DNA from 3 places in the Methylocella sp. CPCC 101449 genome. Region 1 is predicted to be linked to each of the others. Evidence: predicted binding sites of a transcription regulator. Region 1 holds the regulator's gene; each other region holds the start of a gene.
What was found. Region 1 encodes PhoB, which activates phosphate uptake and scavenging genes when phosphate is short. Its sites were predicted from a motif close to TGTCATNNANCTGTCAT; they were not measured.
Positions count from the first base shown of each region.

Region 2: the regulator PhoB is predicted to act here: its motif matches at 2,807-2,823, upstream of OIM99_RS25110 (cycloisomerase).
Region 3: the regulator PhoB is predicted to act here: its motif matches at 3,519-3,535, upstream of OIM99_RS11835 (PhoX family phosphatase).

Region 1 covers NZ_JAPDHU010000001.1:898,754-903,322, forward strand. The annotation lists gene pstB (phosphate ABC transporter ATP-binding protein PstB) at 1-592, shown strand, start outside; gene phoU (phosphate signaling complex protein PhoU) at 614-1,336, shown strand; gene phoB (phosphate regulon transcriptional regulator PhoB) at 1,347-2,111, shown strand; gene OIM99_RS03990 (GcrA family cell cycle regulator) at 2,205-2,741, opposite strand; gene OIM99_RS03995 (O-succinylhomoserine sulfhydrylase) at 3,187-4,380, opposite strand; SAM riboswitch at 4,455-4,533, opposite strand.
Region 2 covers NZ_JAPDHU010000004.1:100,613-105,181, reverse strand. The annotation lists gene OIM99_RS25125 (bile acid:sodium symporter family protein) at 151-1,173, opposite strand; gene OIM99_RS25120 (LysR family transcriptional regulator) at 1,273-2,172, shown strand; gene OIM99_RS25115 (hypothetical protein) at 2,228-2,698, opposite strand; gene OIM99_RS25110 (cycloisomerase) at 2,873-3,703, shown strand; gene OIM99_RS25105 (uracil-DNA glycosylase) at 3,713-4,567, opposite strand.
Region 3 covers NZ_JAPDHU010000002.1:262,009-266,577, forward strand. The annotation lists gene parE (DNA topoisomerase IV subunit B) at 1-1,338, opposite strand, end outside; gene OIM99_RS11835 (PhoX family phosphatase) at 1,476-3,461, opposite strand; gene OIM99_RS11840 (hypothetical protein) at 3,664-3,852, shown strand; gene glnA (type I glutamate--ammonia ligase) at 3,938-4,569, opposite strand, start outside.

The DNA.
Region 1 (4,569 bases):
CCTCTATCCGAACCAGCGCGCCGAGGGCGAGGTTCTGCTCGACGGGCAGAATGTTCTCGACCCGAAACTCGACATCAACCTGCTGCGCGCCCGCGTCGGCATGGTGTTCCAGAAGCCGACGCCATTCCCGATGACAATCTATGACAACATCGCCTTCGGCATCCGCCTCTACGAAAAGCTGCCGAAGAGCGAGATGGACGGCCGCGTCGAAACGGCGCTGCGTGGCGCGGCGCTGTGGGAAGAAGTGAAGAACAAGCTCAATGCCAGCGGCCTCAGCCTTTCGGGCGGCCAGCAGCAGCGCTTGTGCATCGCCCGCACCGTGGCCATCCGCCCGGAAGTGATCCTGTTCGACGAGCCCTGTTCGGCGCTCGATCCGATCTCGACCGCCAAGATCGAAGAACTGATCGACGAGCTGAAGACGCGCTACACGATCGCGATCGTCACGCACAACATGCAGCAGGCGGCGCGTTGCTCGGACAAGACGGCATTCATGTATCTCGGCGATCTGATCGAATTCGACCAGACCTCGAAAATCTTCATGTCGCCGGAACAAAAACAGACGCAGGACTACATCACCGGCCGCTTCGGCTGAGACAGGATTCCGGAGATCAACATGACCACCGACCAGCATACCGTGAAGGCCTATGACGAGGAGCTGCACTTCATCGGCAGCCGCCTCGCCGAAATGGGCGGGATCGCGGAGAAGATGCTTTATGACGCCATCGACGCGCTGTCGCGCCTCGATGCGGACCTGGCTCGCCGCACCATCGAACGTGACCCCAAGCTCGACGCTTTGCAGCGCGAGATCGAAGAAAAGGCCGTGCTGACCATCGCCCGGCGCCAGCCCATGGCCGTCGATCTCAGAGAACTGGTCGCCGCCATCCATATCGCCAGCGATCTGGAACGTGTCGGCGATCTCTGCAAGAACATCGCCAAGCGCACGACGAAGATTTCCGGCGACATGCGCGTGCCGCGCACGCTCGTCGGTCTCAAGCACATGGCCGATATCGCGGCCATTCAGCTCAAGAACGTGCTCGACGCCTATGCTCAGAAGAACGTGGCGGCGGCCGACGAAGTGTGGCGGCGCGACGCTGATGTCGACGCGCTGGAAGACTCCGTCTTCCGCGATCTCCTCACCTTCATGATGGAAGATCCGCGCAACATTTCGTTCTGCACCCATCTGCTGTTCTGCTCGAAGAACATCGAGCGGATCGGCGATCACGCGACCAACATCGCGGAAACCGTACATTATCTCGTCACCGGCGAACCGCTGCCGGTGGAACGACCCAAGGGTGGATCATCGGGTCTTGAGTCTCAAGCAGCGGCGGCAAAATAGAGGCTGATCCATGCAGACTTTCACGAATGAATCGAAACCCGTGTCTGTGAACGACAGGCGGCCACGCAACGAGGCGACCGCACCGCGCATCCTCATAGTCGAGGATGAGCCGGCCATCGCGCTGCTGCTTGCCTACAATCTGGAAGCGGCCGGATTCACCGTGGAAAGGATCGAACGGGGCGACGAGGCGGAAATCCGCCTCGCCGAGGAGGTGCCCGATCTCCTGATCCTCGACTGGATGCTGCCCGGCGTCTCGGGCCTGGAAATCTGCCGACGCCTGCGGGCGCGGGAGGCGACCAAAGGCCTGCCGGTGATCATGCTCACCGCGCGCGGCGAGGAACAGGAACGGGTGCGCGGCCTTTCGGTCGGCGCCGACGACTATGTGGTGAAACCGTTCTCGGTGCCGGAACTGATGGCCCGGGTACATGCTCTTCTGCGCCGCTCGCGGCCGGAACGCATCGCCACCAAGCTGCAACGTGGACCGATCGAACTCGATCGCGAAACGCGCCGCGTCCATCGCAACGGCCGCGAATTGCATCTGGGTCCCACCGAATTCCGGTTGCTCGAACATCTGATGGAAAAGCCGGGCCGCGTCTTCTCACGCGCGCAACTGCTCGACGCGGTGTGGGGCCTGTCCATCGATATCGACGAACGCACGGTCGACGTGCACATCGGGCGCCTGCGCAAGGCGATCAGCCGCGGCCGCGAACGCGATCCGCTACGCACGGTGCGCGGCGCCGGCTATTCCTTCGACGAGACTTTCGAGCGGGATTGATTGCTCGCGGGATTGATCCACTTCACCGAAGCCGAAAAGAAAAAAGGCGTGTGATTGATCACACGCCTTTAACTTTTCCGAATAGCTGCCTGATCAGGTCAGCCGCGGAACCTGCATCTTCGAGCGGTTGCGGCGATCTTGCGCCGGCTGATAGGCCATGCGCGAATGATAGGGGCAGTAGGTGGCACCGGGATCGGACTTGCCGCCGCAGTAGCGGAACTCGGATGTCGCGGGATCGCCGAGCGGCCAGCGGCACATGGCTTCCTTCAGCTCCATGATCGTCACCCGCTCCGACATCGGCAGCAGGACTTCCTCGATCGGCTTGAGCACCGGCGCCTCATAGGCGCGCGGCGCGAAGGCGAGCGCGGTATTGCCGCGCACCATACCACCGCCCATGGTGCCCGACCGCTGAACCGCCGCCGGCCGATGGGCGCGAGGCTGCGAGACACGGGGGCGCGGCGCGGCCGTCGACGGCGCCTTGACGCGGCCCGACAGACCAAGCCGGTGCACCTTGCCGATCACCGCATTGCGCGTGATGCCATTGCCGATCTCGGCTGCGATCTGGCTGGCGCTGTGACCATCCGACCAGAGCTTACGGAGCGTCTCAACGCGCTCATCGGTCCAGGACATGCTGTTCTCCTAAGTCCGTTTTGCCGTGAATCCGTCTGGCCCGCTCCCCGGATGTACCGGTGAGCGTTGGACGCATGTCACGCTTGCTGAAAGGTCCGCCGCACGAAATGTCGTAGTAGACAGCGTTGAATCTACACTAGCCGTAGAATCACGCGCAAGAGTCCCTGTTCAATGTTCATGTGGGTGAAATCCGTTTTCCCCAAGCCCTTCGCTGCTTTTCGACGATCCCGGCGCCGGCTGTGGCGGTATCAACTCCATGCAAACATTGAGTTTGCCGACGCTGGGATGCGGCGCGTCGGGGCCGGCGGACAAGCCTCTACTTATCCACTGCCTTCACGCCGGCAGGACCGTAAACGGCAAGTGTGGCGGGTTTTTGTAGCGCCTTAACGCCCTCTGGCTTGCCTTTGATGGGCTCATCAAAGGCAAGCCAGCAACGTTGTGACGGCTAAATCGCCGCGATGCCGGCCTGGAAATCTTCCAGAATGTCTTCGATGTCTTCGAGGCCGATGGACAGGCGCAGCATGCCCTCGCCAATCCCCATCGCTTCACGATCGGCCTGCGGCAGACGCTGATGGGTGGTCGTCGCCGGATGGGTGACGATGCTTTTCGCGTCGCCCAGATTGTTGGAAATCTTGATGATGGAGAAGGCATTGGCCATGCGGAAGGCGGCTTGCTTGCCACCCTTCACATCGATCACCACCACGGTGCCGCCACCCGACATCTGGCGCATGGCCAGCTCGTGCTGCGGATGATCCTTACGCGAAGGATAGAGCACGTAGTTGATGGCGCTCTGCTCGGCCAGGAAATCGGCCACCCGCTCGGCATTGCGCATCTGCTGGTTGACGCGCAGCGGCAGGGTTTCAAGCGACTTCAACATCACCCAGGCATTGAAGGGGGAGATGGCCGGGCCGGTCTGGCGCAGGAAATTGTGAATGTGCGCCTGGATGAAGGCTTCCGACGCCAGAATGCAGCCGCCGAGCACGCGGCCCTGGCCGTCGACATGTTTGGTCGCCGAATAGACGACGCAATCGGCGCCGAGTTGCAACGGGCTTTGCAGAATGGGCGTGGCGAAGACGTTGTCGACCACCAAAGTCGCGCCGGCATCATGGGCGATCTTCGCCACGGCTGCGATATCGATGATCTCGAGCTGCGGATTGGTCGGGCTTTCGAGGAAGAAGGTCTTGGTATTGGGGCGCACGGCGGCGCGCCATTGCGCGAGGTCGGTGCCGTCCACCAGGGTACAGGCCACGCCGAAACGCGGCATCAGATCCTCAACGACATAGCGGCAGGAGCCGAACAGCGCTTTGGCGGCGACGATGTGATCGCCCGCCTTGAGCTGGCCGACGATGGCGGCGGTGACGGCCGCCATGCCGGTGGCGGTGGCCCGGGCCGATTCAGCGCCTTCCAGCAAGGCCATCCGCTGCTCGAACATGGCCACGGTCGGGTTGGAAAAGCGCGAATACATGAAGCCGGGCTCGTCGCCCTTGAAGCGCCGTTCGGCGGTTTCCATGCTGTCATAGGCATAGCCCTGGGTCAGATACATGGCCTCGGACATTTCGCCGAACTGGGAGCGCAGGGTTCCGCCATGGACCAGGCGGGTGGCGGGACGCAGATGGCGCGGCGACTTGTTCTGACTCATGCTTTTTCTCCACCCGGGGCGGACCGCCGCCCAAAACAAAACCCGGCTCGTTCGAGCCGGGCGCACGGGACTTATCGAGTGCGGACACGACCCCTTAGCCCCTTATTTTACGTGGCGGCAAGCCGGTCGGCCCAAATGACCACGATACTTGTGGTCTAGCCCAGCCGCCGACTTGGCGTCAACCAAGCC
Region 2 (4,569 bases), on a different contig from region 1:
GCATTCGCGGAGTTTTCGGCGATTTTTCTTTTAAATCCGCCTGTATCGGCAGGCGGCATGCTTGACCTGAACTTCTTTCGTTAGCGTCAATTATCCGACTTCATCGTAAAAAACTGTGTTGGGAAAAGCACATGGCTGAAACTGCGGAGGTCAGGCCCGCGCCGATGTCAACACAGGCTCGGCTATTGACTCAGGCTCCGTCTCACGGGGGCGCCGGGCATAACGTTGGGCCAAAGTGGCGCAAGCGAAGAGCTGTGCCTGGTGAAAAAGCATCAGCGGCAGGACGATCAAGCCGAGCGCCTGGCCGGGGAAGAGGATGTTGGCCATAGGAATGCCGCTGGCCATGCTTTTCTTCGAGCCGCAGAAGACGATGGCAATCTCATCTTCCTTGGAGAAGCCCAGGCGGCGGCTGACGATCGTCGTGATCGCCAACACCAGTCCCAGAAGCACGACATCGAGCACGACGATCAAGATGAGATCGTTCGCCGTCACCTTCGACCAAATGCCTGCGACCATGCCTTCGCTGAACGCATCATAGACGACGAGCAGGATCGAGCCACGGTCGACCAGCGAGGTCACGGTTTTATGCCGCTGCAGGAAGGCGCCGATGAAGGGCCGCAGCAGTTGACCGGCCAGGAACGGCAGAAGCAGTTGCACGGCAATGCTTTCCAGCGCCTTGGTGCTGAAGCCGACGCCTTTCGAATCAAGCAGGAGCATCACCAACAGAGGTGTGACCACCATGCCGAACAGATTCGAGACCGAGGCACTGCACAGAGCGGCCGGAACATTGCCGCGCGCGATCGACGTGAAGGCGATGGACGATTGCACTGTCGACGGCAGCACGCAGACGAACATGAGACCCAGCACCAGATCATGCGGCAGCCAGGTGCCAAAGGCCCTGGTCAGACCCAGGCCCAGCAGGGGGAAGAGCACATAGGTGCTGGCAAAGACCAGGGATTGCAGCCGCCAATGCAACAGGCCGTCCCAGACGGCGCGTGGCGACAGCCGGGCGCCGTAAAGGAAGAAAAGGAGCGCGACGGCGATCGACACCGCATCATTGGTCAGTTCCGCGCCCACGCCTCGTGCTGGCAGGAGCGCGGCAAGGCCGACGGTGGCGACCAGGACGACGAGATAGGGGTCGATGCCCAAACGGGCCAGAAAGCGGCGGATCATGGGGTCAGGTCCTCAAAATGCTGACCTGCTTGTAATCCCGGATCGGCCCATTTTGATCCCCACTGGATATGATATCGATTATCATATATTATGATAATCATGGCTTCGGAACCGCCTCCGCTCGATCCCGTCCTACTGCGCAGCTTCCTGAAAGTCAGCGAAACGCGCAGTTTTACCGAGGCTGCCCGCCAGTTGGGCCTGCAGCAATCCTCGGTCAGCCAGCACGTGGCGCGCTTGGAAAAACGGGTTGGGCGACGGCTCCTGGCCCGCGACACCCATGAGGTCAGGACGACCCCGGATGGGGATGCGATCCTGCCACTTGCCCGGCAGGTGCTGGAAGCCAGCACCCGCATCGAGCGCTATCTCAAGGGCTCGACCCTGCGCGGGCGACTGCGGCTCGGCGTCTCGGAAGATTTCGCCTTCACCGTACTGCCGGACATTCTCGCCGAATTCGCCATGCAGCATCATGCCGTCGATCTGGAACTGACCGTCGGCCTCAGCGGCCTGCTCTATGAAAAATATGACGCGGGCGATCTCGACCTGATTTTCGTCAAGCGCCGCAAGGGTGACGACCGCGGCGAAGTCGCGTGGCGGGAGCGGCTTGTCTGGGTCGGACGTCCAGGCACGCTTCTGGCCGAGCAGCCGGTGGTGCCCCTGGTGCTCTACCCACCGCCGAGCATCACGCGCATCCATGCGATCGACACATTGGAGCGCGCCGGTCGCGCTTGGCGCATCACCTGCACTAGCGACAGTCTGGCGGGCTTGCGCGCGGCGACGGTCGCTGGCCTCGGCGTCACCGCTCATTCGGCGCGACTGCTGCCGCCCGGTCTCGTCGAAGTGGAGCCGCAAGAAGCTCTGCCGACACTGGGCTCGATCGAATTCGTCGTGGTCGGCGGCCAATCCCACCAGGAAGCAGCGCGCGCCCTGGCCACGAGCATTTTGTCGGATACGAGCCGCCTGCTGGCGGCCACGGGGCGGCGCTCATCCGGCGCGCCTTGAATCGCGATGTCGAGACATCGCGATTACCCCATGATCATCTGACTTGCTCGCTCCGTCAGTCCGCCTTCGACCAACCGAAAACCAGCCATTTGTACTGCGAAGCCTTATCGGGCTCAGCGGTATAGGTCATCTGGAGGTCGCCACCTTTGGCGTAGATATCGAGCCTGGGCGCGGTGTTCAGTTCGAGCCACAAGGAATTGTTTTTGAAGGACCAGGTTCCACACCAAACGCAAGGCCCGGATGCTGGGTCGCCCGGCTGGTGGAAATTATAGCGACCGTCAGCCTTGATCTCCAAGTAGTCGAAGGCCTCGTAAAACGTCGTCACGGTCTGCTGAAACTTGGTGGCGACCGCCTTCTGTTTCTGCGTGGGCGTGCCTTTCAAATCCCGTGGTGGCCGGATCGCCGATCCGGTGATCTTCCACTTGCCAATGAAATCGTTTTGAGTCGGAAGATATTCGGTTTGAGCTTGTGCCGATGAAACTGGAATAAAAAAGGACAACCACGTGGCGATGAGTGCTGCCGCCACTGACTTTGCGCAATTCAAGATAACCTCCGAAGCGAGTCCAGCCAGATAAACATTGGCTACAAATCACCCTGGATGATTATCAGAGCTAGAGCAACGCCCGGTGTGTCGCGTCATCCAACCGTCATCGCCGCATCATACGCGTGGACATTGCTCATCTCATTAGAGACGCGGCTCATGCTGCGCGCCACCATTGCCATTGCTTTTCTTGCTGCGGGTCTCGTCGCCGCTCGCGCGGAAGATCCAAAGACCCATGCTACCGAAGCCATCGCTTCCTTTCCCGCGCCTGAAGCCAGACAAGCCGTCGCCGTCGATGCGGACGCTTTCTATGCGATCACCGATCGCGCAATCAGTCGCTACAACAAGAAGACCGGTGCCAAACTCACCACCTGGACCGATGCGAAAGATGGACCGTTCATTCATCTCGACAGTGGTGTCGTGATCGACGGCAAACTTTATACCGCCCACTCCAATTATCCCGAATGGCCGATGACGAGTTCGATCGAGATTTGGGATGCCACGACATTGAAACATATCGGCACGCGCAGCTTCGGTATCGATCGCGGCTCCTTGACGTGGATCGACTATCGCGATGGTGTCTGGTGGGGCGCCTTCGCCAATTACAATCGCGTCTTCGGTCGCAGCCCCCTCGCCTATGGCAATAAGTACAACACGCAGATCGTGCGTTTCGATGCGGACTGGCGCATCGCCGAGGCTTGGGTTCTGCCGCCCCAGCTGATGGAAAAATTCCAGGACATGAGCAATTCCGGCGGATCGTGGGGACCGGATGGCCGGTTGTGGATCACCGGCCATGACCTGCCGGAACTCTATGCGTTGGAATTGCCGAAGGCAGGTTCTGTGCTGCGCTGGGTCGGCACCGCTCCGGCCCCTATCGCCGGTCAGGGCATTGCCTGGGACCGGACGCAAAAGGATGTGATCTGGGGCGTCATTCGCGACAAGGTGAAAGGCGAAAACCGCGTCACCGCCACGCGTGTGCAATTGCCTTAAAGCCTCTGCTTAGAGCTTGGCGACCGCGCGTTTCAATTCGCGCAGATCGCGCCAGGCCAGCCGCTTGTGCGCCGGCTGGCGCAGCAGATAAGCGGGATGGAGCGTTGCCAGCGCGCGGATGCTGCGCTGGCCCTCGCCACCTTCAAGAGCGAAGTCGCGCCACACGCCGCGCGCGCGCATGATGCCTTCCTTCAAGCCCAGCAACGTCTGCGCCGCCGATCCGCCCAGGCAAACCACGATGGCCGGATCGACCAGGGCGATCTGCCTGTGGATAAACGGCAGGCAGATGGCCGTTTCCTGCGGTGACGGCGTGCGGTTACCCGGCGGCCGCCAGGGCACGACATTGGCGATATAGACGTGGCTGCGATCCATATCGATGGCGCGCAGCATCATGTCGAGCAATTGGCCGGCCCGGCCGACAAAGGGCAGCCCTTGCCGGTCTTCATCGGCGCCCGGCGCCTCGCCCACCAGCATGATGCGTGCCTGCGGATTGCCGTCGGCGAAGACCAGGCGGTTGGCCGTGCGCTTCAGGGCGCAGCCATCGAAATTTTCCAGCGCGGCCCGCAGCTCGTCCAACGACTGGGCGGCAGCCGCGAGTTCACGCGCGGTACGCGTCGCTTCGTCAGGTGGCGGCGCCGCCGTGGCGCTCGGCCGCGCGAGATCGCGCGGCGCCACCCGCCCCTGCGATTGCGGAACTGGCGCACTCGCCTCCGCTGGCTGGCGCCGCTCCACCCGCGCAGGCTCGGCGGCGACTTCGGCAAATCGGTCGCGCGGCTGCTCGCCCACCGCGAGGTCGATGCCCATGTCGGCATACCACCTCGCGATCGCGACCAGTTCCTCGCGCGTCAGATTTTGAACGTCCATTG
Region 3 (4,569 bases), on a different contig from region 1:
GCGCACGGCGGTTTTGCGGGCGACGTCCTTTTCGGCGCGTCGGCGCAAGCGATCCTCGGAACGCTCCACCGCCCAATCGAGCAGCTTGAGCGCTTGGGTCGGCGCGGCTGCCAGCCAATGGTCGAACGCATCGCGCACCACGCCTTCGACGAGGCGCGAAGCCTCGGTCGTCATCAGGCGGCTCTTGTTCTGGCCTTGGAATTCCGGTTCGCGGATGAAGACCGAGATCAAAGCGGCGGCCGTGTTCATCACGTCGTCGGCGGTGACGTTGGCAGCACGCTTAGACTGGCCGATACGCTCCGCATGGTCTTTCAATGCGCGCAGCAAAGCGGTGCGCAGGCCGGCTTCATGGGTGCCGCCGTCTGGTGTCGGGATGGTGTTACAATAGGAATGGACGAAGCCGTCTTCGGCCGCCATCCAGGCCACCGCCCATTCGACCGAACCGTGACCGCCGGGCTTTTCCACCTTGCCGGTGAAGACCTGGTCGGAGACGAGTTCCTTGCCCTCGATGTCGGAGGCGAGATAGTCGCGCAGGCCGCCGGGGAAGTGGAAGGTCGCCTCGGCTGGGACGGTCGAGTCGTCCTTCAGGAGCGACGGCGCACAGTGCCAGCGGATTTCCACGCCGCCAAACAGATAGGCCTTCGAACGGGTCATCCGGAACAGGCGGGCGGGACGGAAATGTGCCGCCTTTCCAAAGATCTGCGCGTCGGGCTTGAATCGAATTCTCGTGCCGCGCCGGTTGTTGGTCGGCCCGACATTGACCAGCTTCGTCACCGCATGGCCGCGTTCGAACGACTGGGTGTAGAGCTGCTTGTTCTTTGCCACCTCGACGTCGAGCCGCTCGGAGAGCGCATTGACCACCGAGACGCCGACGCCGTGCAGGCCGCCTGACGTCTGGTAGGCACCGCTGTCGAACTTACCGCCGGCATGCAGGGTGGTCATGATGACCTCCAGCGCCGACTTCTTCGGGAACTTCGGATGCGGATCGACCGGGATGCCGCGGCCGTTGTCGGTCACGCTGATCCAGTCGTCCTCTTCCACCGTGACATCGATCCAGGTGGCGTGGCCGGCGACGGCCTCGTCCATACAGTTGTCGATTACCTCGGCGAACAGATGGTGCAGGGCGGTCTCGTCGGTGCCGCCGATATACATGCCGGGCCGGCGACGGACCGGTTCGAGCCCTTCGAGAACCTCGATCGAGGAGGCGTTGTAGTCCGCTTCGCCGGGAGTGCCGTTATTGCGGGGTTTTTCGGGTGGGGGTGCCTTCGGCGTCTTCGCCACAGGTTTTTCTGCCTTAATCTTACGTGCCGCGTTTCCGAACAGATCGCCGCCTGCCATGTGCTGTACCTGAGCTTCGCAATGTCCGATTCGATTGCCGTCAATATAAGCCACCGCAAGCCATTGCGAGTGAACAAAACAAAAACAAATGGCCGCCCGGGGGCGGCCATCCGCTATCATCTTCTAAAATTTAGGGATCAGACGGCGATTTTGCCACCGCCGGTCTTCGTCACGGCCACCAGGGAGGGGCGCGGCGGCACGCCGTCCTTGAAATCGGGCCAGCGGGTGGCCGGCTGTTCGAAGGTGGCGGGCGGGGCCTTCGGATCGTCCTCGTCGGCTTCGCCGGGGTGCTGAACAGCCAAGAACAAGGTTTCGTCGTTCGGCGTGAAGAAGGGGCCGCACATTTCGGCACCGGCCGGCACGCGGAAGAAGTGTTTCGACGTGCCGCGCAGCGGACCTTCGGTTTCGATCGCCCACAGGCCGTCGGCGCGGCCGGTTTTGGCTGGCGAATTGCCGTCGGTGGCGATCCAGACGCGGCCCTGGTTATCGACGGCGAGATTGTCGGGCATGCCGAACCAGCCGTTCTTGGTGGTCGCCGGGTTGAAGCTCGCATTGGTCGTGGCGACGGTGTGATCGCCGGCCTTCACCAGAATGTCCCAGCGGAAGGCGGTGGCGGCATGGTCGCCGTCGGCGGGCGTCATTTCGACGATATGTCCGAAGCGGTTGTTGGCGCGCGGATTGGCGGCATCGATCTGGGCTTCGGTGCGCCGGGTGTTGTTGGTCAGCATCACATAGACCTTGCCGGTCTTGGGATTGGCTTCCACGTCTTCCGGCCGGTCCATCTTGGTAGCGCCCACCGCATCACCGGCGAGGCGCAGATTGATGAGCACGTCGGCCTGACTGGCGAAACCGTTTTCGGCTGTCAGCTTGCCCTGGCCCTGAACGAGCGGCAGCCATTCGCCGCTGCCGTCCGCATTGTATTTGGCGACGTAGAGCGTGCCGCGGTCGAGCAGATCCATATTGGCGGCGCGGTTCTGAGAGTCGACACGGCCTTCGGTAACGAATTTGTAGACATAGTCGAAGCGCTCGTCGTCGCCGGTATAGACGACATAACGGCCATCGCGCGCCGTGATGCCGGCGGCGGCTTCATGCTTGACGCGGCCCAGCGCCGTGCGCTTCTTCGGCGTTGAGGTCGGATCGAACGGATCGATTTCGACGATCCAGCCGAAACGGTTGATCTCGTTGCGCTCCTTGGCGATGTCGAAACGGTCGTAATATTTGCCCCAGGCATATTGATTGGCCGGCGCGCCATAGCGCTTCAGAACTTTCTCATCCGGATGGCCGTCGGCGGCGCCCCAGAAATAGCCGTTGAAGTTTTCCTCGCAGGTCAGCCACGTGCCCCACGGCGTTACGCCGCCCGAGCAATTGTTGACCATGCCATGCACGGTCTTGCCATCCGGATCGGCGGAGGTTTTCAGGCGCGCGTCACCAGCGGCCGGACCGGAGAGAGCGATCGGCGTTTCGGCGGTAATGCGGCGCGCATATTTCGAGCCGGGCACGATCTGCCACTTGCCGTTTTCACGCTTGATCTCCAGCACCGAACCGCCGTGGGCGGCCATTTCGATGTCGACGAGATCCTTCGTCATATTGGCGAAATTGGCTTGCTTGAGTTCCTGGCGGCCGCCGATGCCGGGGAACATCAGCTCTTCATTGGTATATTCGTGGTTCACCACGAGCAGGCCGTGGGACGAGGGATCGGCGGCGCCGGGCATCGGCAGAAAGCCGACGTAATCGTTGTTGTAGCCGAACTGCAGTTTCTGGCCGGCGGCGGTCTGCTTGGTCGGGTCGAAGGCCGGCGCGCCGGGTAGCACCGGATCGCCCCAGCGGATCAGGATGTCGGCATCATAGCCTTCGGCGACATGATGCTTTTCGTCAGAGCCGGCTTCGATCTCGACGAAGTTGAACGAGCTCTTGGCGGCGGAGGCGGGCGCCTGGGCGAAAGCCGGGATCGGCAGGGTGGCGCTGACGGCGCCGACAGCCAGCGCGCCGCGCATCAGATCACGACGGTTGAGACGCGCCGCGATCATGTCGCCGATGGTCGGATTTTCAGACGAATTGGACCCGATGTCCTCGCTCTCCCGCAGGCGGGCGGTCGACGAGAGGAGAGATTTGAGATGGGACATTCAGCACTCCATGGCAGAGAATACTTTGACACTTTGGAGCGCTTCTAGTTTTCGCTTGTGACAGCGGGATGAATAAATCGGGACTGGACAGGCTCGTGCAACGCCATTCTTAAGCTCCCGGTTGGATTGAGGTTTCGTCGACGAAGACACCCGCTTTCGATCGTTCAGCCGGCGTTAAGGGGTGCGCGCGAGAATGATCTTCATGAAAAAGCGCGTCTCTTCCATTGTCATGCAGAGAGCGGAAATGGCCGCCGGCTACGCGCTTGTCTGTGGACCGGATTTCGAGCTGCCGGAATGGCGCTCCGAGCGGCCGCTGTGGCAGCGTGGCCTGGTGATCGCCGCGGGCGTCATCATAACCGGCGTCGTCGCGGCCTCTTTCTTCGTCGCCTGATCTGAAAACATCGAACGCATCTCAAACGAAAGGGCCGGTTCTTGCGAACCGGCCCCAACCTTATCCGTCGATCTGATCGCAGCGATCAGTACGAATAGTACATGTCGAACTCGACCGGATGCGGCGTCATTTCGAAGCGCATCACGTCCTGCATCTTCAGCTCGATGTAGCTGTCGATGAAGTCGTCGTTGAAGACGTTGCCGGTCTTGAGGAAGCTGCGATCCTTGTTGAGGTTCTCGAGCGCTTCGCGCAGCGAGCCGCACACGGTCGGGATCTTCTTCAATTCCTTCGGCGGCAGATCGTAGAGATCCTTGTCCATGGCCGCGCCCGGATCGATCTTGTTGGCGATACCGTCGAGGCCCGCCATCAGCATCGCCGCGAAGGCGAGATAGGGGTTGGCCATCGGATCGGGGAAGCGCACTTCGACGCGCTTGGCCTTCGGGTTGGTCGTCCACGGAATACGGCACGAAGCCGAGCGGTTACGCGCCGAATAGGCGAGCAACACCGGCGCTTCATAGCCCGGGACCAGACGCTTGTAGGAGTTGGTCGACGGGTTGGTGAAGGCGTTCAGCGCCTTGGCGTGCTTGATGATGCCGCCGATATAGTAGAGGCATTCCTGCGACAGGCCAGCGTACTTATCGCCCGCGAACACCGGCTTGCCGGCCTTCCAGATCGACTGATGCACGTGCATGCCCGAGCCGTTGTCGCCGAAGATCG